2 linked regions of the Streptomyces venezuelae genome follow. The protein of the gene in region 1 interacts with the protein of each later gene in a pairwise test. Links are inferred from orthologs where the notes say so. Each region holds a gene or a part of one and is shown on either strand. Other genes may lie near its edges. The genes, in order: DEJ48_RS25435 and DEJ48_RS31925.

Region 1 (11,188 bases):
CGCGCCGCGGCGACCGCGTCGAGGTCCAGCTCGCTCTCGTGGATCTCCAGGTCGGGCGCCTTCGGCAGCCGGTAGAAGTACAGCGGGAAGTCGTCCGGCGGGAAGATCTCGCAGAACGTCACCGGCGTCGGCAGGCCCGCGACCGGGGTCACCCAGCGGTCGTCGACGCCGAAGTCGCGCAGCGCGCCGTGCAGGTACTCCCCGAAGGGGTCCTCACCGGTACGGGTGATGACGGCGACGCGGCGGCCGAGGCGGGCCGCGGCGACCGCGACGTTGCCGGCCGATCCGCCGAGGAACTTCCCGAACGCGGTCACCTCGGCGAGGGGCACCCCGCTCTGCAGGGGGTACAGGTCCACCCCGATCCGCCCCATCGTGATGACGTCGTACGGACCACTCACCCTGTGCGTCCCTTCGCCGGACCCGACGATCGTGTGCCCCCAGGTCTAATCCCGCTCCCGGAACCCTGTCAACATTTTGTCCTTACATTCGGACCACTGCTTGACACTCTTCCGAGGCGGCCTGGACGCTGGCTGCCATGACGACGCTGTCTCGCATCCGGATCGGTTCGGCGCCCGACTCGTGGGGCGTGTGGTTTCCCGAGGACCCGCGACAGGTCCCGTGGCGGCGCTTCCTCGACGAGGTCGCCGAGTCCGGGTACGAGTGGATCGAGCTCGGACCGTACGGCTATCTGCCGACCGACCCGGCCGAACTGACCGCCGAGACGGCGCGCCGCGGCCTCAAGGTGTCCGCGGGCACGGTCTTCACGGGGCTGCACCACGGGCCCGCCGTCTGGGACAGGACCTGGGCGCACGTGGCGGACAACGCGGCGCTCGCGCAGGCCATGGGCGCCGAGCACCTCGTCGTCATCCCGTCCTTCTGGCGCGACGACAAGAGCGGCGAGGTCCTGGAGGACCGCGTCCTCACGCCCGCGCAATGGCGCGAACTGACCACCCAGACCGAGCGCCTGGCCCACGAGGTCCGCGAGCGCTACGGCCTGCGGGTCGTGGTCCACCCGCACGCGGACACGCACATCGACACCGAGGAGAACGTCACCCGTTTCCTCGACGCCACCGATGCGGACCTCGTCTCGCTCTGCCTGGACACCGGGCACTACGCGTACTGCGGGGGCGACAGCGTCAAGCTCATCGAGACGTACGGCGAGCGGATCGGCTATCTGCACCTCAAGCAGGTCGACCCGGCGGTGCTCGCCGAGGTGCGGGCCGAGGAGGTGCCGTTCGGGCCCGCGGTGGCGCGCGGGGTGATGTGCGAGCCGCCCGCCGGGGTGCCCGCCCTGGAGCCCGTCCTCGCCGCGGCGCAGAAGCTGGGGGTCGAGCTCTTCGCCATCGTGGAGCAGGACATGTACCCGTGCGACCCCGGCAAGCCGCTGCCGATCGCCCGCCGCACCCGCTCGTTCCTGAGGTCCTGCGGCGCGTAGACCCGCATGCGTCTCTTCTGTCACAAACAATCCCGTCCTGTCACACATGTCTCACGTACGCGGGTCTTGCGTCACAGGGAGGCGACAGCTGCCTCCCGGCGGTCACTCTGCGTCGTTCACCGGGCACAGGCTGAGTGATCGCCGCGCGTCGCGCCCAGCTCCCCCGTCGGCCTCTCCGGCCGCCCTGGGCGCACGCAGGGAGGTGCCACCGATGACCGACCGCAGGCTCTGGTCGTACAAGGAGATCGCCGCGCACATCCGTGTGCAGCCCGACACGGTCCGCTCGTACCGCAAGCACGGGCTGCTGCCCGACCCCGACCACGTCGAGGGCGGCAAGCCCTACTGGTACGCGGACACCGTCCGCGCCTGGGTGGCGGCCAGGCCCGGCAACCGGGGACGCAGGGGCTGACCACGCGACCCCGCCGCACGCGACCCCACTCCGTTGAGAAAATACCCCCTAGGGGTATAGTCTCGAGTGCGTCAGGAGGTCGCCGGGGTTCCCGGGCCCCCTCAAGCACGCTACGCCGCATACGTACACACCCCCGAGGAGAACGACATGAGCGCCCACACCGAGCTCCCGCAGGCCGCTTCCGAGACGAACGGGTCCTGCTGCTCCCCCAGCGGGTCCTGCCACTCCGACGACGCCGCCGCTCCGCAGGGCGCCGTCACCACCGTGTACGAGGTGACGGGCATGACCTGTGGGCACTGCGAGGGCGCGGTGTCCGCCGAGATCTCGGAGATCGCGGGCGTCACCTCCGTCAAGGCGGTCGCCGCCACGGGCCTGGTCACCGTGGACTCCGAGGCCCCGCTGGACGAGGCCGCGGTGCGCGCCGCCGTCGACGAGGCGGGCTACGAGCTGGCCGGCGTCAAGGCCTGAGCCTGCCGGGCCGCGCCGCACGACCGGCGGCCTGCCGGGTACCCGGGCCCTGTGGTGTCGACACCGACACCACAGGGCCCGCAGCCGTCCCACGATCCCGGAAGCAGTACGAAAGAGTCATGAACGAAGTCGAACTCGCCGTCGGCGGGATGACCTGCGCCTCCTGCTCGTCGCGCATCGAGAAGAAGCTGAACCGCATGGAGGGCGTGACCGCCACGGTCAATCTCGCCACGGAGAAGGCGAAGGTCTCGTTCGGCGAGACCGAGGACGGCGCGGCGGTCGAGGTCGCCCAGCTGATCGCACTGGTCGAGAAGCTCGGCTACACGGCCGAGGAGATCGTGCCGCCCCCGCCGGAGCCCCTCGACGCCGCCCCCGACGGCGGCCCGGCCCCCACCACCGCCGACATCACCGAGCCCGACACCCTGCGGCAGCGCCTGATCGTCTCCGCGGTCCTGTCGCTGCCCGTCGTGCTGCTCGCGATGGTCCCCGCCCTGCAGTTCGACTTCTGGCAGTGGCTCTCGCTGACGCTGGCCGCGCCGGTGGTCGTGTGGGGCGGACTGCCCTTCCACCGCGCCGCGTTCACCAACCTGCGGCACGGGGCCGCGACGATGGACACGCTGGTCTCCGTCGGCACGCTCGCCGCGTTCGGCTGGTCACTGTGGGCGCTGTTCGTCGGGGACGCGGGGATGCCCGGGATGCGGCACGGCTTCGACTTCACGGCCTCGCCGGGCGACGGCGCCTCGACCGTCTACCTCGAAGTCGCCGCGGGCGTCGTCACGTTCATCCTGCTCGGCCGCTGGCTGGAGGCCCGCTCCAAGCGGAAGGCGGGCTCCGCGCTGCGCGCCCTGCTCGAACTGGGCGCCAAGGACGTGGCGGTCCTGCGGGACGGCACGGAGCGGCGCGTGCCGGTGGGGCAACTGGCGGTCGGGGACCGGTTCGTCGTACGTCCCGGGGAGACCGTCGCGACCGACGGCACCGTCGACGAGGGCGCCTCAGCCGTCGACGCCTCCATGCTGACCGGCGAGTCCGTGCCCGTCGACGTGGGCGTCGGCGCCGCCGTGACCGGAGGCACCGTGAACGTCTCCGGGCGCCTCGTCGTCCGGGCGACCCGCGTCGGCTCCGACACCCAACTCGCGCGGATGGCGCGGCTCGTGGAGGACGCACAGACCGGCAAGGCGCGGGTCCAGCGCCTCGCCGACCGGATCGCCGGCGTCTTCGTGCCCACGGTGCTCCTCATCGCCGTCGGCACGCTCGGCGGCTGGCTCGGCGCCACGGGCGACGCGACCGCCGCGTTCACCGCCGCCGTCGCCGTCCTGATCATCGCCTGCCCCTGCGCGCTCGGCCTCGCCACACCGACCGCCCTCATGGTCGGCACCGGCCGGGGTGCCCAACTCGGCATCCTCATCAAGGGCCCCGAGGTCCTGGAGTCCACGCGCCGCGTCGACACCGTCGTCCTGGACAAGACGGGGACGGTGACGACGGGCCGGATGGAGCTGACGGACGTCCACGTCGTCGGGGACACCCAGGAGCAGCTGCTGCTCCGCCTCGCGGGCGCCCTGGAGCACGCCTCCGAGCATCCGGTGGCCCGCGCCGTCACGGCGGGCGCCGCCGAGCGCCTCGGCCTCGACGCCGGCGAGCTGCCGGTACCGGAGCGGTTCGAGAACGTCGCCGGGGCCGGGGTGCGCGGCACGGTGGACGGGCACGAGGTGGTCGCCGGGCGCGAACGGCTCCTGGCGGAGGCCGGGGTGACGGGCCTGGAGGCCGTGGCCAAGCTGCGGGACGACGCGGAGGCCGCCGGGCGCACGGCCGTCCTGGTCGCCTGGGACGGCGCCGCACGCGGCGTCCTGGCCGTCGCGGACGCCGTGAAGGAGACCAGTGCGGAGGCGGTGGGCGAGCTGCGGTCGCTCGGCCTGACGCCGGTGCTGCTCACGGGCGACAACAAGGCCGTCGCCCGGACGGTCGCCGACGCGGTGGGGATCGCGCCGGACGCGGTGTTCGCGGAGGTGCTGCCGCAGGACAAGGTCGATGTAGTACGGCGACTTCAGGGGGAGGGCAAGGTCGTGGCGATGGTCGGGGACGGTGTGAACGACGCGGCCGCGCTCGCCACCGCCGATCTGGGCCTCGCGATGGGCACCGGCACGGACTCGGCGATCGAGGCGAGCGACCTGACGTTGGTGCGCGGGGACTTGCGGGTCGCGGCCGACGCCATCAGGCTCTCCCGGAAGACCCTCGCCACCATCAAGGGCAATCTCTTCTGGGCCTTCGGCTACAACGTCGCCGCACTGCCGCTCGCCGCCGCCGGTCTCCTCAATCCGATGATCGCGGGGGCCGCGATGGCCTTCTCGTCGGTCTTCGTGGTCACCAACAGTCTTCGGTTGAGGACGTTCAGATAACGATCGCGGACGTTCACATACCGTCTTCACAAGGTCGTTTCAGCACCTTCACCCGATTCCCGAGATCCACATATCGGGGATCTTGCGCATCTACTGGACATATGCAGGAGACGCAGATCACAGTGTTTGGAACGTAACCATTGAGGGGGGTCGCGAGTCTAATGGGGCGATGCAGGAAGATGTCTTGGGGGACGTCTTCCTGACATCGAGGGACATCTTGGGGGATGTTCCTGGATATTGCGTTGCCGGGGCACGTGCACCGGGGAGCTTTGAGCGGCCCTCCCGTACGTACGCGTCCCGGCAGACCGCAGGGCACGCCACAGACGCCCGGCCGGATCCCGTGGGGGGAATCCGCACCGGGAAAAAGGGAAGCGCCCCGACCGTCGACCCGTGGGGGGATCGATGGCGGGGCGCTTTCCGCTCTGCGGAGAGCCGAGGTGCGACCGGAGGGTCAGCGACCCTCGACGGGGACGAAGTCGCGGAGGACCTCACCCGTGTAGATCTGGCGCGGGCGGCCGATGCGCGAACCCGGCTCCTTGATCATCTCGTGCCACTGGGCGATCCAGCCCGGCAGCCGGCCGAGGGCGAACAGGACCGTGAACATCTCGGTCGGGAAGCCCATCGCGCGGTAGATGAGGCCCGTGTAGAAGTCGACGTTCGGGTAGAGCTTGCGCTCGACGAAGTAGTCGTCGGCCAGCGCGTGCTCTTCCAGCTTCAGCGCGATGTCGAGCAGCTCGTCGGACTTGCCGAGCGCCGAGAGGACGTCGTGCGCCGCCGCCTTGATGATCTTCGCCCGGGGGTCGAAGTTCTTGTAGACGCGGTGCCCGAAGCCCATGAGCTTCACGCCGTCTTCCTTGTTCTTCACCTTGCGGATGAAGGTGTCGACGTCGCCGCCGGAGGCCTGGATGCCCTCGAGCATCTCCAGGACCGACTGGTTGGCGCCGCCGTGCAGCGGGCCCCACAGAGCCGAGATGCCGGCGGAGATCGAGGCGAACATGTTCGCCTGCGAGGAGCCGACCAGACGCACGGTGGACGTCGAACAGTTCTGCTCGTGGTCCGCGTGCAGGATCAGGAGCTTGTCGAGAGCGTTGACCACGACCGGGTCCAGCTCGTACTCGGCGGCGGGCACCGAGAACGTCATGCGCAGGAAGTTCTCGACGTAGCCGAGGTCGTTGCGCGGGTAGACGACCGGGTGGCCCTGCGACTTCTTGTACGCGTAGGCCGCGATCGTCGGAAGCTTGGCGAGAAGGCGGATCGTCGAGAGGTGACGCTGCTTCTCGTCGAACGGGTTGTGGCTGTCCTGGTAGAACGTCGACAGCGCGCTGACCACGGACGACAGCATCGCCATCGGGTGGGCGTCGCGCGGGAAGCCGTCGTAGAACCGCTTGACGTCCTCGTGCAGCAGGGTGTGCTGCGTGATCTCGTTCTTGAAGGTGGCCAGCTCGTCGACCTTCGGCAGCTCGCCGTTGATCAGGAGGTACGCCACCTCGGTGAAGGTGGAGCGCTCGGCCAGCTGCTCGATCGGGTAGCCGCGGTACCGGAGGATGCCCTGTTCGCCGTCGAGATAGGTGATGGCGGATTTATAGGCGGCGGTGTTGCCATAGCCGCTGTCCAGGGTCACCAGACCGGTCTGGGCGCGGAGCTTCCCGATGTCGAAGCCCTTGTCGCCCACGGTCGACTCGATCACCGGGTAGGTGTACTCGTCGTCGCCGTACCGCAGTACTACACCGTTGTTAGCGTTCTCGCTCACGTCATCCCTCACCGACGTTGTGCCTCTTCTTCGAGGTGCCCTGACTGTCTCTACCATCCCCCATTTGGCCCTGGAGAGTGCACTCGGGGTCGACCATTGGGCCTATTGGCGGCACTCAGTGCCGCCAACCTGCTCATCCTGCCCCCTTCGCCCCGGTTCCGGAAGTGCTGTGTGAGGTTTCCTACTCGTTTGATCGATCAAAACGTCCAGGGCCTGCTCCGCGGCGCCCGGGAAGCCCGGAAAGCCGGAAGTCCAGGGCCGTGCAGCGCCTGCCCGCGGAGACCGTGCGCACTGCCTGCCCCAGAGCCTTGCGCGAACCGACCAGAACGACCAGCCTCTTGGCGCGTGTCACGGCGGTGTAGAGCAGGTTGCGCTGCAGCATCATCCACGCGCCGGTGGTGACCGGGATCACCACCGCCGGATATTCACTGCCCTGGGAGCGGTGAATGGTCACCGCATAGGCGTGGGCGAGCTCGTCCAGTTCGTCGAAGTCGTACGGAACTTCCTCGTCCTCGTCCGTCCGGACGGTGAGCCGCTGCTCGTCGGCGTCGAGGGCCGTGACGACGCCGACCGTGCCGTTGAAGACGCCGTTCTGCCCTTTTTCGTAGTTGTTGCGGATTTGAGTGACCTTGTCCCCCACACGGAACACCCGGCCGCCGAACCGCTTCTCGGGCAGGTCGGGCCGGGCGGGTGTGATGGCCTGCTGGAGGAGGCCGTTGAGGTTTCCCGCGCCGGCGGGACCGCGGTGCATCGGGGCGAGGACCTGCACATCGCGCCGCGGGTCCAGGCCGAACTTCTTGGGGATGCGGTGCGCGGCGACGTCCACCGTCACGCGACCCGCGTCCTCGGTCTCCTCCTCGACGAAGAGGAAGAAGTCCTTCATGCCCTGGGTGATGGGCGGGACACCGGAGTTGATGCGGTGGGCGTTGGTGACGACACCCGACTCCTGGGCCTGCCGGAAGATGCGGGTGAGGCGGACGGCGGGGATCGGGCTCTCGTCGCTGAGCATGTCGCGCAGCACTTCTCCCGCGCCGACGCTGGGCAGCTGGTCCACGTCGCCCACGAAGAGCAGGTGGGCGCCGGGCGGGACGGCCTTCACCAGTTTGTTGGCGAGCAGCAGATCGAGCATCGACGCCTCGTCGACGACGACCAGATCGGCGTCGAGCGGCCGCTCCTTGTCGTACGCCGCGTCTCCCCCGGGCTTCAGTTCGAGCAGGCGGTGCACGGTGGAGGCCTCGGCTCCGGTGAGCTCGGCGAGGCGCTTGGCGGCGCGGCCGGTCGGGGCGGCGAGGACGACCTTCGCCTTCTTCGCGCGGGCCAGCTCGACGACCGAGCGGACCGTGAAGGACTTGCCGCAGCCGGGCCCGCCGGTCAGGACGGCGACCTTCTGCGTCAGGGCGAGCCTGACCGCCTCCTTCTGCTCGGGCGCGAGCTCGGCGCCCGTGCGGGCCGCGAGCCAGGCCAGCGCCTTGTCCCAGGCGACGTCCCGGAAGGCGGGCATGCGGTCGTCGCCGGCCTTGAGGAGCCGCAACAGCTGTCCGGCCAGGGACAGTTCGGCGCGGTGGAACGGCACGAGGTAGACGGCGGCGATGTCGTCGCCCCCGTCCGGGTCGGGCAGCGCCTCGCGGACGACGCCCTCCTCCTCCCCGGCGAGCTCGGCCAGGCAGTCGATGACCAGGCCCGTGTCGACCTGGAGGAGCTTCACCGCGTCGGCGATGAGGCGCTCCTCGGGGAGGTAGCAGTTCCCCTGGTCGGTGGATTGCGAAAGGGCGTACTGGAGACCGGCCTTGACGCGCTCCGGGCTGTCGTGCGGGATGCCCACGGACTGCGCGATGCGGTCGGCGGTGAGGAAACCGATGCCCCAGACGTCCGCGGCGAGGCGGTAGGGCTCGTTCTTCACCACGGAGATCGACGCGTCCGCGTACTTCTTGTAGATGCGCACGGCGATCGAGGTGGAGACACCGACTCCCTGGAGGAAGACCATGACTTCCTTGATGGCCTTCTGCTCCTCCCAGGCGGCGGCGATCATCTTCGTCCGCTTGGGGCCGAGGCCCGGCACCTCGACGAGGCGCTTCGGCGCCGTCTCGATGATGTCGAGGGTGTCGACGCCGAAGTGGGTGGTGATGCGGTCGGCCATGACCGGGCCGATGCCCTTGATGAGGCCGGAGCCGAGATAGCGGCGGATGCCCTGGATGGTGGCGGGCAGCACCGTCGTGTAGTTCTCGACCGTGAACTGCTTGCCGTACTGCGGGTGGGAGCCCCAGCGGCCGTGCATCCGCAGCGATTCGCCCGCCTGGGCGCCGAGCAGCGCGCCGACGACGGTGAGCAGGTCACCGGAGCCGCGGCCCGTGTCGACGCGCGCGACCGTGTAACCCGTCTCTTCGTTGGCGTACGTGATGCGTTCGAGGACCCCCTCGAGCACCGCCGTCGCCGCAGCTGGACTCGACATGATCCGACGCTACCGCCCGGCACCGACAGCGCGGCGCGCCTGTGGACAACCGCACGGCCCGGGGAACTTCGAAGGGGCCCGGCCTCCCAGCCGGACCCCTTCGGGTTTTCCCTCCCCTGTCAGAACTCGCGATCCCCCCGGATACCCCCGGATCCCCCCAGATCCTGGTTCCCCCCTCATAAGCCCTGACGCCATATACGACACGCCTCGTGCCCGGAGGGTTGCACGGTGTTGCCAACTTTTTTTGCCCGTCTCCAGACCGCCGCCAGACCGTCTCCAGGTGCTGACAAAGCGGGGCGGACGTAGCGTTTGTCGCATGACCGATGATTCCCAGACCTCTGAGCCCCGGTCCTTCGAGCAGGACGTCCTGGACGAGCTCGGCGACGACCGGCTCCAGGAGATCGCGGGCCTGCTCGACACGGACGCGTCCGGCGCGCAGGACGTCGTGGGCACGACCGTGTCCGCGCTCTCCGGAGACATCCAGGGCCGCGCCGCCGACCCCGCGGAGGCCGACGAGGTGCGGCAGGCCTTCGACGAGGTCGGGCCCGCCGATCCGACCCTGCAAGGTGTGGCCACCCTCGGCGGCCTCGGTGGGCTCGCCGGGGGCGGGATGATGGCCGGCATGCTCGCGAAGATGAGCAGGCCGGTGGCGAACGCGGTCTCCAAGAAGACCGGCATTCCGGCGGCGAAGGTCACGCGTGTGATCGAGATGCTGATCCCCGTGGTGCTCGCGGTGCTCTCCAAGAGGGCGGCGCGGACCAAGGGACCCGGCGGCGCCCCGAGCGGCTCCGCGCCCTCCTCCGGCGGCGGCCTCGGTGATCTGCTGGGCCAGATCCTGGGCGGCAAGAAGTAGGCAGGCACCGGGACGACGAACGTGCCTCACGCGTGCGCGCGGAACCGATCGGCCGTCTCCCTCAACACCTCCCGCCCGTCCCGCGCCCACAGCTCCTCGTTGAAGATCTCCACCTCGATCGGGCCGCGGTATCCGGCGCCGTCCACGGCCGCCCGGAAGGCCCTGAAGTCGATGCACCCGTCCCCCACTTGCCCCCGCCCCAGCAGCACGCCCGCGGGCAACGGCGTGATCCAGTCGGCGAGTTGGAAGGCATGCAGACGACCGCCGCGGCCCGCCCTCGCGATCTGCGCGGGCGCCTGGTCGTCCCACCACACGTGGTACGTGTCCACGACCACGCCGACCTGGTGCGCGGGGAAGCGTTCCGCGAGGTCGAGAGCCTGGCCCAGGGTGGAGACGACGCAGCGGTCCGAGGCGAACATCGGGTGCAGCGGCTCGATGGCCAGGCGCACGCCCCGCTCCTCGGCGTAGGGCCCGAGGACGGCGAGCGCGTCCGCGATGCGCTCGCGCGCCCCCGCCAGGTCCTTGCTGCCGGCCGGGAGGCCGCCCGAGACCAGGACCAGGGTGTCCGTGCCGAGCGCCGCCGCCTCGTCGACCGCCGCGCGGTTGTCGTCGAGGGCACGCGCGCGTGCCGCCTCGTCGATGTCCGTGAGGAAGCCGCCCCTGCACAGGCTCGTCACCGTGAGGCCGGTGTCCCGCATGAGGCGGGCGGTGCGCTCGACGCCGTGCTCCTGGACGGGCGCGCGCCACAGGCCGACGGCCCCGACGCCCTCCTTGGCGCAGCCCTCGGCGAGTTCGGGGAGCGACCACTGCTTGATGGTCTCCTGGTTGACGCTCAGCCGCGACGACGGCACCTGCTCGGTCATTGGGGCACTCCGTGGACGGTGAGCAGGGATCGCATGCGGTGGGCGGCGAGGGCCGGGTCGGGGAACAGGCCGAGGCCGTCGGCCAGTTCGTAGGCGCGGGCCAGGTGGGGCAGTGAGCGGGCCGACTGGAGGCCGCCGACCATCGTGAAGTGCGTCTGGTGCCCGGCGAGCCAGGCGAGCAGGACGACGCCGGTCTTGTAGTAGCGGGTAGGGGCCTGGAAGAGGTGCCGGGAGAGCTCGACGGTGGGGTCCAGGAGGGCACGGAACCGCTTCACGTCTCCGGTGTCCAGGGCTCGCACCGCCTCCGCCGCGAGGGGGCCAAGGGGGTCGAAGATGCCGAGCAGGGCGTGGCTGAAGCCGTGGTCGTCCCCGGCGATCAGTTCGGGGTAGTTGAAGTCGTCGCCCGTGTAGCAGCGCACGCCGTCGGGGAGGCGGCGGCGCAGGGCGATCTCGCGGTCGGCGTCCAGGAGCGAGACCTTGATGCCGTCGACCTTGTCGGGGTGGGCGGCGATGACCTCAAGGAAGGTCTCGGTGGCCGCGTCCAGGTCCGCGGCGCCCCAGTAGCCCT
Region 2 (11,159 bases), 1.4 Mb from region 1 along the record:
GTCCAACAAGGACCTGCCCAAGGTCGGCACGAACACGGACGGCAAGGCCCCCTCCGTCGACGTCCCGAAGACCAAGCCGCCGAAGAAGCTCGTCGCTTCGTACGTGCTGGAGGGCGACGGTGACGAGGTCAAGGAGACCGACAGCCTCCTGTGCCAGTACAAGGGCGTGCTGTGGGCCGACGGCAAGGAGTTCGACTCCTCGTACAAGCGCAAGCAGCTCGCGTCGTTCCAGCTCGCTCAGGTCGTCAAGGGCTGGGCGCAGGGTCTGACCGGCAAGAAGGTCGGCAGCCGCGTCCTCATCGTCATCCCCCCGGAGCTGGGGTACGGGGACCAGCCCCCGCAGGGCAGCTCCATCAAGAAGGACTCCACCCTGATCTTCACCGTGGACATCCTCGCGAAGATGTGACGTCCTCAGGGATGCAAGACTGTCCGCGCTGACCTTTCGTATCAAAGCAGGAGCATTTTCGTGAGCATTGACAAGCCCGAGGTCGACTTCCCCGTCGGCGAGCCGCCGGCCGACCTTCAGATCAAGGACATCTGGGAGGGTGACGGCGCGGTCGCCAAGGCGGGCGACTTCGTCAAGGTCCACTACGTGGGCGTCGCCTTCAGCACGGGCGAGGAGTTCGACGCGAGCTGGAACCGCGGCAACCCGCTGGAGTTCCAGCTCGGTGCCGGTCAGGTCATCTCCGGCTGGGACCAGGGCGTGCAGGGCATGAAGGTGGGTGGCCGGCGCGAGCTGACCATCCCGGCCCACCTCGCGTACGGCGACCGCGGTGCCGGCGGCGGCCGTATCGCCCCCGGCGAGACGCTGATCTTCGTCTGCGATCTGGTCTCCGTCTGAGGACGTCTGTGACCTGATCCTTTCGCCGAGGGTCCATGCCTGTCCGGCATGGGCCCTCGGCTTTTGCCCGGACACCCCGGGGCGGTACGGTCATCGGTCGGAAGCACAATCTGAACAGCCGAGAAAGGGCGTCGATGGCCATTGCCAAGGCCGAGCGGCTGATGAATCTTGCGCTGTGCCTGCTCGGGACCCGGCGGCCGCTCAGCAAGCGGGAGCTGCGCGAGTCGATCGAGGCCTATCTGGAGGCGGGGTCGGACGACAGCTTCAACCGGATGTTCGAGCGCGACAAGGACGATCTGCGCGAGCTGGGCCTGGTCATCGAGACCGTGGAGAACCTGGAAGGGGAGGTCGGCTACCTCGCCCGCCGCGACAGTAACCGACTGCCCGCCATCACCCTGGACGCCGAGGAGGCCGCGGCGCTCGGTCTGGCCGCGAAGGTCTGGCAGCAGGCCCGCCTCGCCGGTGCCGCCAGCGGCGCCCTGCAGAAGCTGCGCGCCGCGGGGCTGCCCGAGGACGTCGACCCGTACGGGTCGCACAGCGCCCTGGAGCCGCGGATCCCCGCGCACGAGGCGTCCTTCGAGCCGTTGATGCTCGCCTGCCGGGACCGCCGCCCCGTCGTCTTCGACTACCGCAAGGCCACCGCCGCCCGCCCCGAGCAGCGCCACGTCGAGCCGTGGGCGCTGGAGTGCTGGCGCGGCCACTGGTACCTGGCGGGCTGGGACAGGGACCGGGGCGCCGAGCGCGTGTTCCGCCTCTCGCGCATCACCGGGAAGGTGCGGGCCCGCGCGGGCAAGTACACCGCCGACGTCCCGGATGTCGTCACGGTCCGCGAGACCGTCGCGGGCTGGGCGGGGGAGACCGCCGACCGCACCGCCCTGATCCGGCTGCGCACGGACGCCGGCTATCCGCTGCGCGCCAAGGCCGTCGCGGTGCAGGCGGGCGACGACGGGTGGGACGAGTTGGAGATTCCGTACGGCCACGGCCTCGACGCGTGGCTGGTGGAGTTCGGGCCCGATGTGGTGGTCCTCGAGCCCGCCGAGCTGCGGGCCGACGTCGTGGACCGGCTGCGTGCCGTGGCCAAGGGCTGAGGGGGAGCGGACAGAGCAATGGCCTCGAACGCCATCGACCAGACGCGGCGGATGCTGTCGCTGGTGACCTATCTGCGGGAGCGTCCCGGGGCGCACGTCGGCGACGTCGCCCGCGCCTTCGGGATCAGCACCGACGAGCTGATCTCCGATCTCGACGTGCTGCCGCTGTGCGGGACCAGTTTCCGCGGCGGCGACCTCCTGGACATCGACACCGACGGCGACCGCATCTGGTGGCACAACCCCGACGACGTGGCGGCGCCGCTGCGCCTGGCCGCCGACGAGGCGACCGCCCTGCTGGTCGCCGCCCGTGCCGTGTCCACCCTGCCCGGCCTGCGCGAGAGCGACCGCCTCGCGCTGCTGCGCGCCACCGCGAAGCTGGAGACCGCGGCCGGTGAGGCGGCGGGTGCCAGCTCCCGGCTCTCCGTGACGTTCGAGTCCGAGGGCGGCGTCTTCGCCGACGTCGACCGGGCCATCTCCGAGCGGCGCAGGCTCTGGATCCGCTACTACTCGCCGGCGCGCGACGAGCTCACCGAGCGGGAGATCGACCCCATCCGCCTGGTGAGCGTCGGCCACACCTACGTGGAGGCGTGGTGCCGTCGCTCCGAGGCGCGGCGCACCTTCCGCCTGGACCGGGTCGCCGAGATCAAGATCCTGGACGAGCCGTCCGCGCCGCCCGAGGTGGAGCTGCGCGACCTCTCCGAAGGGCTCGTGCAGCCCGCCGCCGAGGACCCCGAGGTGGTCGTCGAGGTGGGCCCCGGTGGCCGCTGGGTCGCCGAGTACTACCCGCACGACAGCGCCGATGAGCTGCCCGACGGCGGCCTGCGGATCACGCTGCGCACCCCGGACCCCGCCTCGCTGCGGCGCCTCGCGCTGCGGCTCGGCAGGGACGGGCGGATCGTGTCCCCGGCCCAGCTCGCCGACAGCGCGCGCGAGGCGGCCCGCGAGGCCCTCGACGCGTACGAGCGGGAACCGGCGGCGTACGAGGAACACGACGGTCAGGAGGCGGGGCGTTGAGCACACCGACGATGTCCGGACTTCCGGGGGTGCCCTCGCAGCGGTCCGCCGCCGCGCCCGTCCTCTTCACGGCGGCCTGCCCCGACTGCCGTGCCCGCTTCGAGCTGTCCGCGGGGGCGCTGCGCCTCGCGATCGGCGCGAGCGCCCGCACCACCTTCTACTCGTTCACGTGCCCGGAGTGCGAGGCGGCGGTGCGCAAGCCCGCGGGGGAGCGGATCGTCGAACTCCTCACCGGTGGCGGGGTGCGGACGCTGCGCCTGCACTCGACCGTCTAGGCTCGGCGCATGTTCTGGGCGATGCTCGCGATCGCGGCGGGCTTCTTGGGTCTCGCCGTCCTCGGCGTATTGGCGATCAAGGTGTTTGTGGAGGCGCAGCGTCTCGCTCGTCAAGTGACCGAGACCACACGGCAGATCAACCGGGCGGCGGAGGACCTGGAGAGGGCAGCGGCCGGTGTGGCCCGTGCGGGCCGCGGGGCTCTTTAGCGTCCGCGGCCTGTCAACTCCCGGAGGTGGGCGGGTACGCTGCGAATACGGCCCGGGATCGAGGCGGGGGCCGTACTCGGAGTATGCGCGGGGATTGCCGAGCGTTTACCCCGGGGGGTTACGATCGCTGCCAGCGCGGGAGATCGGATATATGTCCGGTCTGCCGAGCAACCAGACTCCTGTCGCCTCGGTGAAGAAGGTAAACAGCTATGGGTAGGCTCGGCCCCACCGAGATCATTCTCATCCTCGTCGTCATCGTCCTGCTCTTCGGTGCCAAGAAGCTGCCGGACATGGCGCGCTCCCTCGGCAAGTCGGCCCGCATCCTCAAGAGCGAGGCCAAGGCCATGAAGTCCGAGAGCAAGGACGACACCGCCGCTCCGGCCGACCCGCCGAGCGACCCGGCCGTCCAGAAGCGCACGATCCAGGCTGCCCCCGGCGACGTGACCAGCTCCCGCCCGGTCACCGAGCCGACCGACCGTACGACGCAGCGCTGATCCAAGGCCGGCGCCGACGGCCGGCCTGCCGCACGAGATGAGGACGTGGGTTGCTCAAGTCTGCCCGCAAGAAGGAGAAGGACCCCGAGGGGCGGATGTCCCTCGCGGAGCACCTTCGCGAGCTCCGCAACCGGCTCGCCAAGGGGCTCCTCGCCATCACGGTCGTGTCGATCGTGGCGGCGTTCTACAGCCAGGAGCTGATGGAGTTCCTGGCTGATCCCGTGCCGCGCTGCGAGCCGGGCATGAAGGAGACGGGTGGCCACTGCGCGACCGTGACCTTCAACGACCTGCTCTCGCCCTTCACCACCACGGTGAAGGTCAGTCTCATGGTCGGCATAATCGTCTCCAGCCCGATCTGGCTGTATCAGCTGTGGGCGTTCGTCGCGCCGGGTCTGCACAAGAACGAGCGCAAGTACACGTACTGGTTCGTGTCCGCCGCGGTGCCGCTCTTCTTCGCGGGCGCCTGGCTGGCCTACACGATCCTCCCCGTCAGCATGCGCGTCCTGCTCGGCATCACGCCCGACGGCGCGGCGAACCTGCTGCCGATGGACAAGATCCTCGACTTCACCGTCAGGATGGTCCTCGTCTTCGGAGCCTCGTTCGAGCTGCCGCTGCTGCTGGTGATGCTCAACATGACGGGCATGGTGACCGGTCGCCGCATGGCCACGTGGTGGCGCGGCGTCGTGATGGGCGTCTTCATCTTCGGCGCGGTGGCGACCCCGACGACCGACCCGGTCGGCATGATCGCGCTCGCGGGACCGATCGTCGTCCTGTACTTCATCGCGGTCGGCATCTCCCTCCTCAACGACAGGCGCCGCCGCCGCAACGACCCCGACGCCGAGCTCGACGACGACGAGGCGTCCGACCTCGACCTGACGCCGCAGGACGTCGACGAGGTCGAATCGGTGCGGCCGCCCCGTGCGCTGCCCGAGCAGGCGGGCACCGGACGCAGCGATCAGCGCGTGAACGGTTTCGACGACGTGACCTGACCTTGTAGGGTCCGGCCGTGACCAGCGAGATCACCCTCTTCGTCAATCCCACCGCGGGCCGCGGCCGGGGCGCTCACGCAGCGCAACCGGCCGCTTCCGCTTTGCGGGCCCGCGGCTTCTCCGTGCGAACGGTCATCGGCGAGGACGCCCCCGACGCGCTACGACGGGCCCGTGCGGCCGTCGAGGGCGGCACGGGGGCCCTCATAGCCGTCGGCGGCGACGGCATGGCGAGCCTCGCGCTGCAGGCCGTCGCCGGGACGCGCACCCCGCTGGGGGTGATCGCCGTGGGGACCGGCAACGACTTCGCGCGGGCCCTCGGCCTGCCCGTGCGGGAGCCCGCCGCTGCCGGGGAGATCGTGGCCGAGGCACTCAAGGGGGCGCGCACGCGCGACGTCGACCTGGGGAGGGTGGACGGGACGTGGTTCGGGACGGTCCTCGCCTCCGGCTTCGATTCGCGGGTCAACGACCGCGGCAACCGGATGCGGTGGCCCACCGGGCGCTTCAAGTACGACCTGGCGATGGTCGCGGAGCTGGCGGCGTTCAAGCCGATCCCGTACCGCATCACGCTGGACGGCGGCGACGTCCACGAGGTCGAGGCCACGCTCGTCGCGGTCGGCAACGGCACCTCGTACGGCGGCGGCATGCGGATCTGTGCCGGGGCCGACATGAGCGACGGCCTGTTCGATGTCACCGTGGTCGGCGACTGCAGCCGCACGACGCTCCTCAAGGTCTTCCCGCGGGTCTACAAGGGAACGCACCTGGACCATCCGAAGGTGACCGTGCACCGCGCGGCGCGGGTCGAGCTCGCGGCACCCGGCATCACCGGCTACGCGGACGGGGAGCCGCTCGGCGCGCTGCCGCTGACCGCGGAGTGCGTGCCGGGAGCCGTGCGCGTCCTCGGGCCGTGAGCGCCGCGGCGCACGCCGTGTGAGCTGGCACGTTCCAGCACCGTTCGGATAATGATCGTCCGTTGTCGGTGGTGGCCGGTAGTCTCGAAAGCACGATGACAGAGGACCTCTCACCGGCCGAGCGGTACGCGGCGGCGCGCAAGCGCGCTGCCGAGCAGGCCACCGCACTCGCGTCCTTCCGCGAGATGTACGAATTCGGCCTCGACCCCTTCCAGATCGAGGCGTGCCAGGCGTTGGAGGCGGGCAAGGGCGTGCTCGTGGCCGCCCCCACGGGCTCGGGCAAGACGATCGTCGGCGAGTTCGCCGTGCACCTGGCCCTGCTCCAGGGCAAGAAGTGTTTCTACACCACGCCGATCAAGGCGCTCTCCAACCAGAAGTACTCCGACCTCGCCAAGCGGTACGGCGCGGACAAGGTGGGCCTGCTCACCGGCGACAACAGCGTCAACAGCGACGCCCCGGTGGTCGTCATGACCACCGAAGTCCTGCGGAACATGCTGTATTCGGGCTCGCAGGCGCTGCTGAACCTCGGCTATGTGGTCATGGACGAGGTGCACTACCTCTCCGACCGCTTCCGCGGCGCCGTCTGGGAGGAAGTGATCATCCACCTCCAGGAGTCGGTCACGCTGGTCTCCCTGTCGGCCACGGTGTCGAACGCGGAGGAGTTCGGCGACTGGCTCGACACGGTGCGCGGCGACACCCAGGTGATCGTCTCCGAGCACCGGCCCGTGCCGCTGTTCCAGCACGTGCTCGCCGGGCGCCGGATGTACGACCTCTTCGAGGAGGGCGAGGGCCGGAAGAAGACGGTCAACCCCGACCTCACGCGCATGGCGCGGATGGAGGCCAGCCGCTCGTACAACCCGCGCGACCGCCGCAAGGGCAAGATGATCCGCGAGGCCGACCGCGAGCGGGAGCGCCGCCAGCGGTCACGGATCTGGACGCCCGGCCGCCCCGAGGTCATCGAGCGGCTCGACGCCGAGGGCCTGCTGCCCGCCATCACGTTCATCTTCAGCCGGGCGGCCTGCGAGGCCGCGGTCCAGCAGTGTCTGTACGCGGGGCTCAGGCTGAACGACGACGAGGCGCGCATGACGGTCCGTGGGATCGTCGAGGAGCGCACGTCCTCGATCCCGAACGAGGACCTCCATGTCCTTGGGTACTACGAATGGCTGGAGGGCCTGGAGCGCGGCATCGCGGCGCACCACGCGGGCATGCTGCCGACCTTCAAGGAGGTCGTCGAGGAGCTGTTCGTGCGCGGCCTGGTCAAGGCCGTCTTCGCCACCGAGACCCTCGCGCTGGGCATCAACATGCCCGCCCGCAGTGTGGTGTTGGAGAAGCTCGTCAAGTGGAACGGCGAGCAGCACGCCGACATCACCCCGGGTGAGTACACGCAGTTGACGGGCCGTGCCGGGCGTCGCGGGATCGACGTGGAGGGGCACGCGGTGGTGCTGTGGCAGCGTGCCATGAGCCCCGAGCACCTGGCGGGCCTCGCCGGCACGCGCACGTACCCGCTGCGGTCCAGCTTCAAGCCGTCGTACAACATGGCGGTGAACCTGGTCGAGCAGTTCGGGCGGCACCGCTCGCGCGAGCTCCTGGAGACGTCGTTCGCGCAGTTCCAGGCCGACAAGTCGGTCGTCGGCATCTCCCGCCAGGTGCAGAAGAACGAGACGGGCCTGGAGGGCTACAAGGCCTCCATGACCTGCCACCTGGGTGACTTCGACGAGTACGCGCGGCTGCGCCGCGAGTTGAAGGACAGGGAGAACGAGCTCGCCAAGCAGGGCGCGGCCCAGCGCAGGGCCGCGGCTGCCACCGCCCTGGAGAAGCTGAAGCCGGGCGATGTCATCCACGTGCCGACGGGGAAGTACGCGGGCCTGGCGCTCGTCCTCGACCCGGGACTGCCCGCGGGGCGGGCCAACGGTCACCGCGGTTTCGACCACGTCGACGGGCCGCGGCCGCTGGTGCTCACGGCCGAGCGGCAGGTCAAGCGCCTCGCGGCCATGGACTTCCCGGTGCCGGTCGAGGCGCTGGAGCGGATGCGCATCCCGAAGTCGTTCAACGCGCGCTCCCCGCAGTCCCGCAGGGACCTGGCGTCCGCGTTGCGCACCAAGGCCGGGCACATCGTCCCGGACCGGCACCGCAAGGGGCGCGCGACGGCCGCCGACGACCAAGAGATCGCACGTCTGCGCGCGGAGCTGCGCGCGCACCCCTGCCACGGCTGCGACGAGCGCGAGGACCACGCGCGCTGGGCCGAGCGGTATCACCGCCTCAAGCGTGACACCGCGCAGCTGGAGCGCCGCATCGAGGGGCGTACGAACACGATCGCCCGCACCTTCGACCGGATCGTCGCGCTCCTGACCGAGCTCGACTATCTGCGGGGCGACGAGGTCACCGAGCACGGCAAGCGGCTCGCCCGGTTGTACGGGGAGCTGGATCTGCTGGCCAGCGAGTGTCTGCGGGCCGGCGTGTGGGAGGGGCTGAGCCCGGCCGAACTGGCCGCGTGTGTCTCCGCGTTGGTGTACGAGGCGCGGGTCGGCGACGACGCGCTCGCGCCCAAGCTGCCGTCGGGCGCGGCGAAGGCGGCGCTCGGCGAGATGGTGCGCATCTGGGGCCGTCTTGACGGTCTGGAGGAAGAGTTCAAGATCAGTCAGACGGAGGGTGTCGGCCAGCGGGAGCCGGACCTCGGCTTCGCCTGGGCGGCGTTCATGTGGGCCAACGACAAGGGTCTGGACGAGGTGCTGCGCGAGGCGGAGATGCCGGCCGGTGACTTCGTGCGCTGGTGCAAGCAGGTCATCGATGTCCTCGGGCAGATTTCCGCCGCGGCTCCCCGTGAGGGCAGCACGGTGGCGAAGAACGCCCGCAAGGCCGTCGACCAGCTCCTGCGGGGTGTGGTGGCGTACAGCTCGGTGGGCTGAGCCGGACCCTGTCGCGCCACGGGCGCGTTCCTCGACCAACTCGGTCGTGGGGCGCGCCCGTTCGGCGTTTCACGACGTTTTCGAGGTGTCACTCCATGTGTTCGAACGATCGCCAGCTGTGCAAAAGAGCAGAGTGTATGCCTCCCGGTGTGCCCGGTGCAGAGGGTTGCCGAATATGACTCGACGATGATTCCGGCGGACTAAGCTCGCCCGGAGCGCGCCGAGTTGAACGAGTTGCGACTGATTCGCGCGCTTGTTCCCAAAACTTTCGATCGTACGTTTCGTCATCCCCCCAATGTTCTGTCGTTTCCCCAAGACGTCACACGAGACGTCACATCCCCCAAGACGAGTGTTCAGAGGGCATACATGGTGAGTGTTCAATCGCCTCCCGGTGGCCGAGAAGTCCCTTACGCGCGCGTGTTGTTGCTGCCCGCCATATTGATGGCCGCGGCGACCGGAGCCGCCGTCGCCTCGGTGGCGCCGCCGTCCCGGCCCGCCGTCACCTGGTGCGGCGCCGTCGCGACCCTCATGGTCATCGCGGTCGGCGCCGAAGCGGTGCGCCGCGGCCGGACCATCCGGGGGCAGCGCACGCAGTACGCACAGCGGCTCGCCTTCCTCGAACGGCGCATCGCATCCCACGACGAGGAGACCGTGCGCCTGGGCAGGGAGCTCCTGCCCGACGCGCTGTGGCGGCTCCGGCAGGGCGAGTCGCCCGCGGAAGTCGTCCGCAACGTCGTCGACCGCAACGAGGCATACAGCGAACTCCCCGACTCGCAGCGCGACTTGCTCCGTTCCGTCCTCGAGACCCTGGACCGCGAGGAAGCGATGCGCGAATCCGCGCAGCGCGCCTTCGTGAACATCGCCCGGCGCGTCCAGTCGATCGTCCACCAGCAGGCCGCGGAACTCCGCGAGATGGAGGAGTTCCACGGACGCAACCCCGAGGTCTTCGACGACCTGCTGCGCATCGACCACGGCACCGCGCTGATCGGCCGGCTCGCCGACTCCATCGCGGTGCTCGGCGGCGCACGCCCGGGCCGCCAGTGGCCCAAGCCCGTACCGCTGTTCAGCGTGCTGCGCGGCGCGATGTCCCGCATCCTCGACTACCCGCGCGTGGAGCTGCACTCGATCGCCGACGTCGCGATCCTCGGGACGTCCGTCGAACCGCTCATCCACGCCTGCGCCGAACTCCTCGACAACGCCACCCGGTACTCGCCCCCGCAGACCAAGGTGCACGTCACCGCCGTCGAGGTGCAGACCGGCATCGCCGTCGAGATCGAGGACGGCGGCGTCAGCCTCAGCGAGGAGGCACGGGCCCGCGCCGAACGCATGCTGGCGCAGGCACAGGCCGGCATCGACCTCAACGACCTCGGTGAGACGCCCCGCCTCGGCATGGCCGTCGTGGGCCGCCTCTCGCAGATGTACAACCTCCAGGTCTCCCTGCGCCAGTCCGCGTACGGCGGGGTCCGCGCGGTGCTCATCGTGCCGCGCGAGATGATGACCACCGGGCCCGCGCCCGGCCTCGCCCACGGCATCGGCGCCTCCGCCGTGCCCCGCGTCGACAACAGCGGCCGCACCATCGAGGAGCCGGCCCGCAACATCCGCCGCAAGAAGCCCCGCGTCGTCACCGCGGGCCCGCCGCTGCGCTCCCCGCTCACCGCGACCGCGACCGTGGAGGACGACGTCCCCGAGGTCACCGAATGGACGTCCGGCGGCCTGCCGCAGCGCCGCAGCCGCGTCAAGATCTCCCTCGCCGAGCGGTACGCGCAGGAGGCCGAGGCCCAGCGGATCGCCGAGGCCCACGCCGCGGCCACCGCACCGCCGCCCGCGCCGCCCAAGCGGGAGGAACCCGAACCGGGCCTGTGGATCGAGGCGTTCATGAAGGGCGTCAAGGGCGACCCCGCCGACACCGACCCGCTGCCGCCGCACGCAGCCACCCCGGAGGGAACCGCCGCGGACGGCTCCCACCCTCCGCGAGGAACCAACCGGAACAACCACGGCAGCGCCGACGAGAGGGACTGGCAGTGATCCAGCAACGCGCCAACTTCGACTGGATGCTGAAGGAGCTCGCCGACGGAGTGCCGCAGACCCGGCAGATCGTGGTGCTCTCCGCGGACGGTCTGCGCATCGCGCGCTACGGCGGCGACCCGGACGCGGCCGACCGCATCGCCGCGGCCTGCGCGGGTCTGCAGAGCCTCGCCGCCGCCGTCGCCACCGAGATCCCGCACAGCGACGGCGGCATGAAGATGGTCATCATCGAGATCAACGGCGGCTACTTCTACCTGATGGCCGCGGGCGCGGGCGCCTACCTCGCCGTACTCGCCGACGAGACCGTCGACGCGGGCCTCATCGGCACCCGCATGCGCGACCTCGTCGTACGCATCGGGGCGCACCTGACCAGCCCGCCCCGGCGTGACGGGCAGGCCGTATGACTCCTCCG

What was found.
Region 2: the proteins of DEJ48_RS25435 (region 1) and DEJ48_RS31925 interact in binary tests that used the Escherichia coli proteins (3 or more experiments, as listed by UniProt). The link is inferred for Streptomyces venezuelae from one-to-one orthologs.

Annotation. Positions count from the first base shown.
Region 1 is NZ_CP029192.1:5,791,428-5,802,615, reverse strand. Bases 4,307-7,287 are described here. They hold DEJ48_RS25435 (citrate synthase), read right to left. Parts: upstream 6,456-7,287; coding sequence 5,157-6,455; downstream 4,307-5,156. Other genes in these bases: DEJ48_RS25430 (ATP-dependent RecD-like DNA helicase), read right to left, coding at 6,637-7,287; DEJ48_RS25440 (heavy metal translocating P-type ATPase), read left to right, coding at 4,307-4,705. Also shown: iolC (5-dehydro-2-deoxygluconokinase), read right to left, coding at 1-371; DEJ48_RS25455 (sugar phosphate isomerase/epimerase family protein), read left to right, coding at 536-1,435; DEJ48_RS25450 (MerR family transcriptional regulator), read left to right, coding at 1,647-1,844; DEJ48_RS25445 (heavy-metal-associated domain-containing protein), read left to right, coding at 1,992-2,312; more of DEJ48_RS25440, read left to right, coding at 2,432-4,306; more of DEJ48_RS25430, read right to left, coding at 7,288-8,904; DEJ48_RS25425 (DUF937 domain-containing protein), read left to right, coding at 9,221-9,757; DEJ48_RS25420 (sugar phosphate isomerase/epimerase family protein), read right to left, coding at 9,784-10,620; DEJ48_RS25415 (dihydrodipicolinate synthase family protein), read right to left, coding at 10,617-11,188.
Region 2 is NZ_CP029192.1:7,224,068-7,235,226, forward strand. The notes cover bases 3,919-6,870. They hold DEJ48_RS31925 (diacylglycerol kinase), read left to right. Parts: upstream 3,919-4,925; coding sequence 4,926-5,816; downstream 5,817-6,870. Other genes in these bases: tatA (Sec-independent protein translocase subunit TatA), read left to right, coding at 3,919-3,919; tatC (twin-arginine translocase subunit TatC), read left to right, coding at 4,015-4,908; DEJ48_RS31930 (DEAD/DEAH box helicase), read left to right, coding at 5,912-6,870. In the rest of the region: DEJ48_RS31885 (FKBP-type peptidyl-prolyl cis-trans isomerase), read left to right, coding at 1-406; DEJ48_RS31890 (FKBP-type peptidyl-prolyl cis-trans isomerase), read left to right, coding at 467-841; DEJ48_RS31895 (helix-turn-helix transcriptional regulator), read left to right, coding at 976-1,929; DEJ48_RS31900 (helix-turn-helix transcriptional regulator), read left to right, coding at 1,948-2,943; DEJ48_RS31905 (hypothetical protein), read left to right, coding at 2,955-3,218; DEJ48_RS31910 (hypothetical protein), read left to right, coding at 3,228-3,425; more of tatA, read left to right, coding at 3,635-3,918; more of DEJ48_RS31930, read left to right, coding at 6,871-8,722; DEJ48_RS31935 (sensor histidine kinase), read left to right, coding at 9,089-10,747; DEJ48_RS31940 (roadblock/LC7 domain-containing protein), read left to right, coding at 10,744-11,151; DEJ48_RS31945 (DUF742 domain-containing protein), read left to right, coding at 11,148-11,159. UniProt on the Escherichia coli protein: In vitro phosphorylates phosphatidylglycerol but not diacylglycerol; the in vivo substrate is unknown.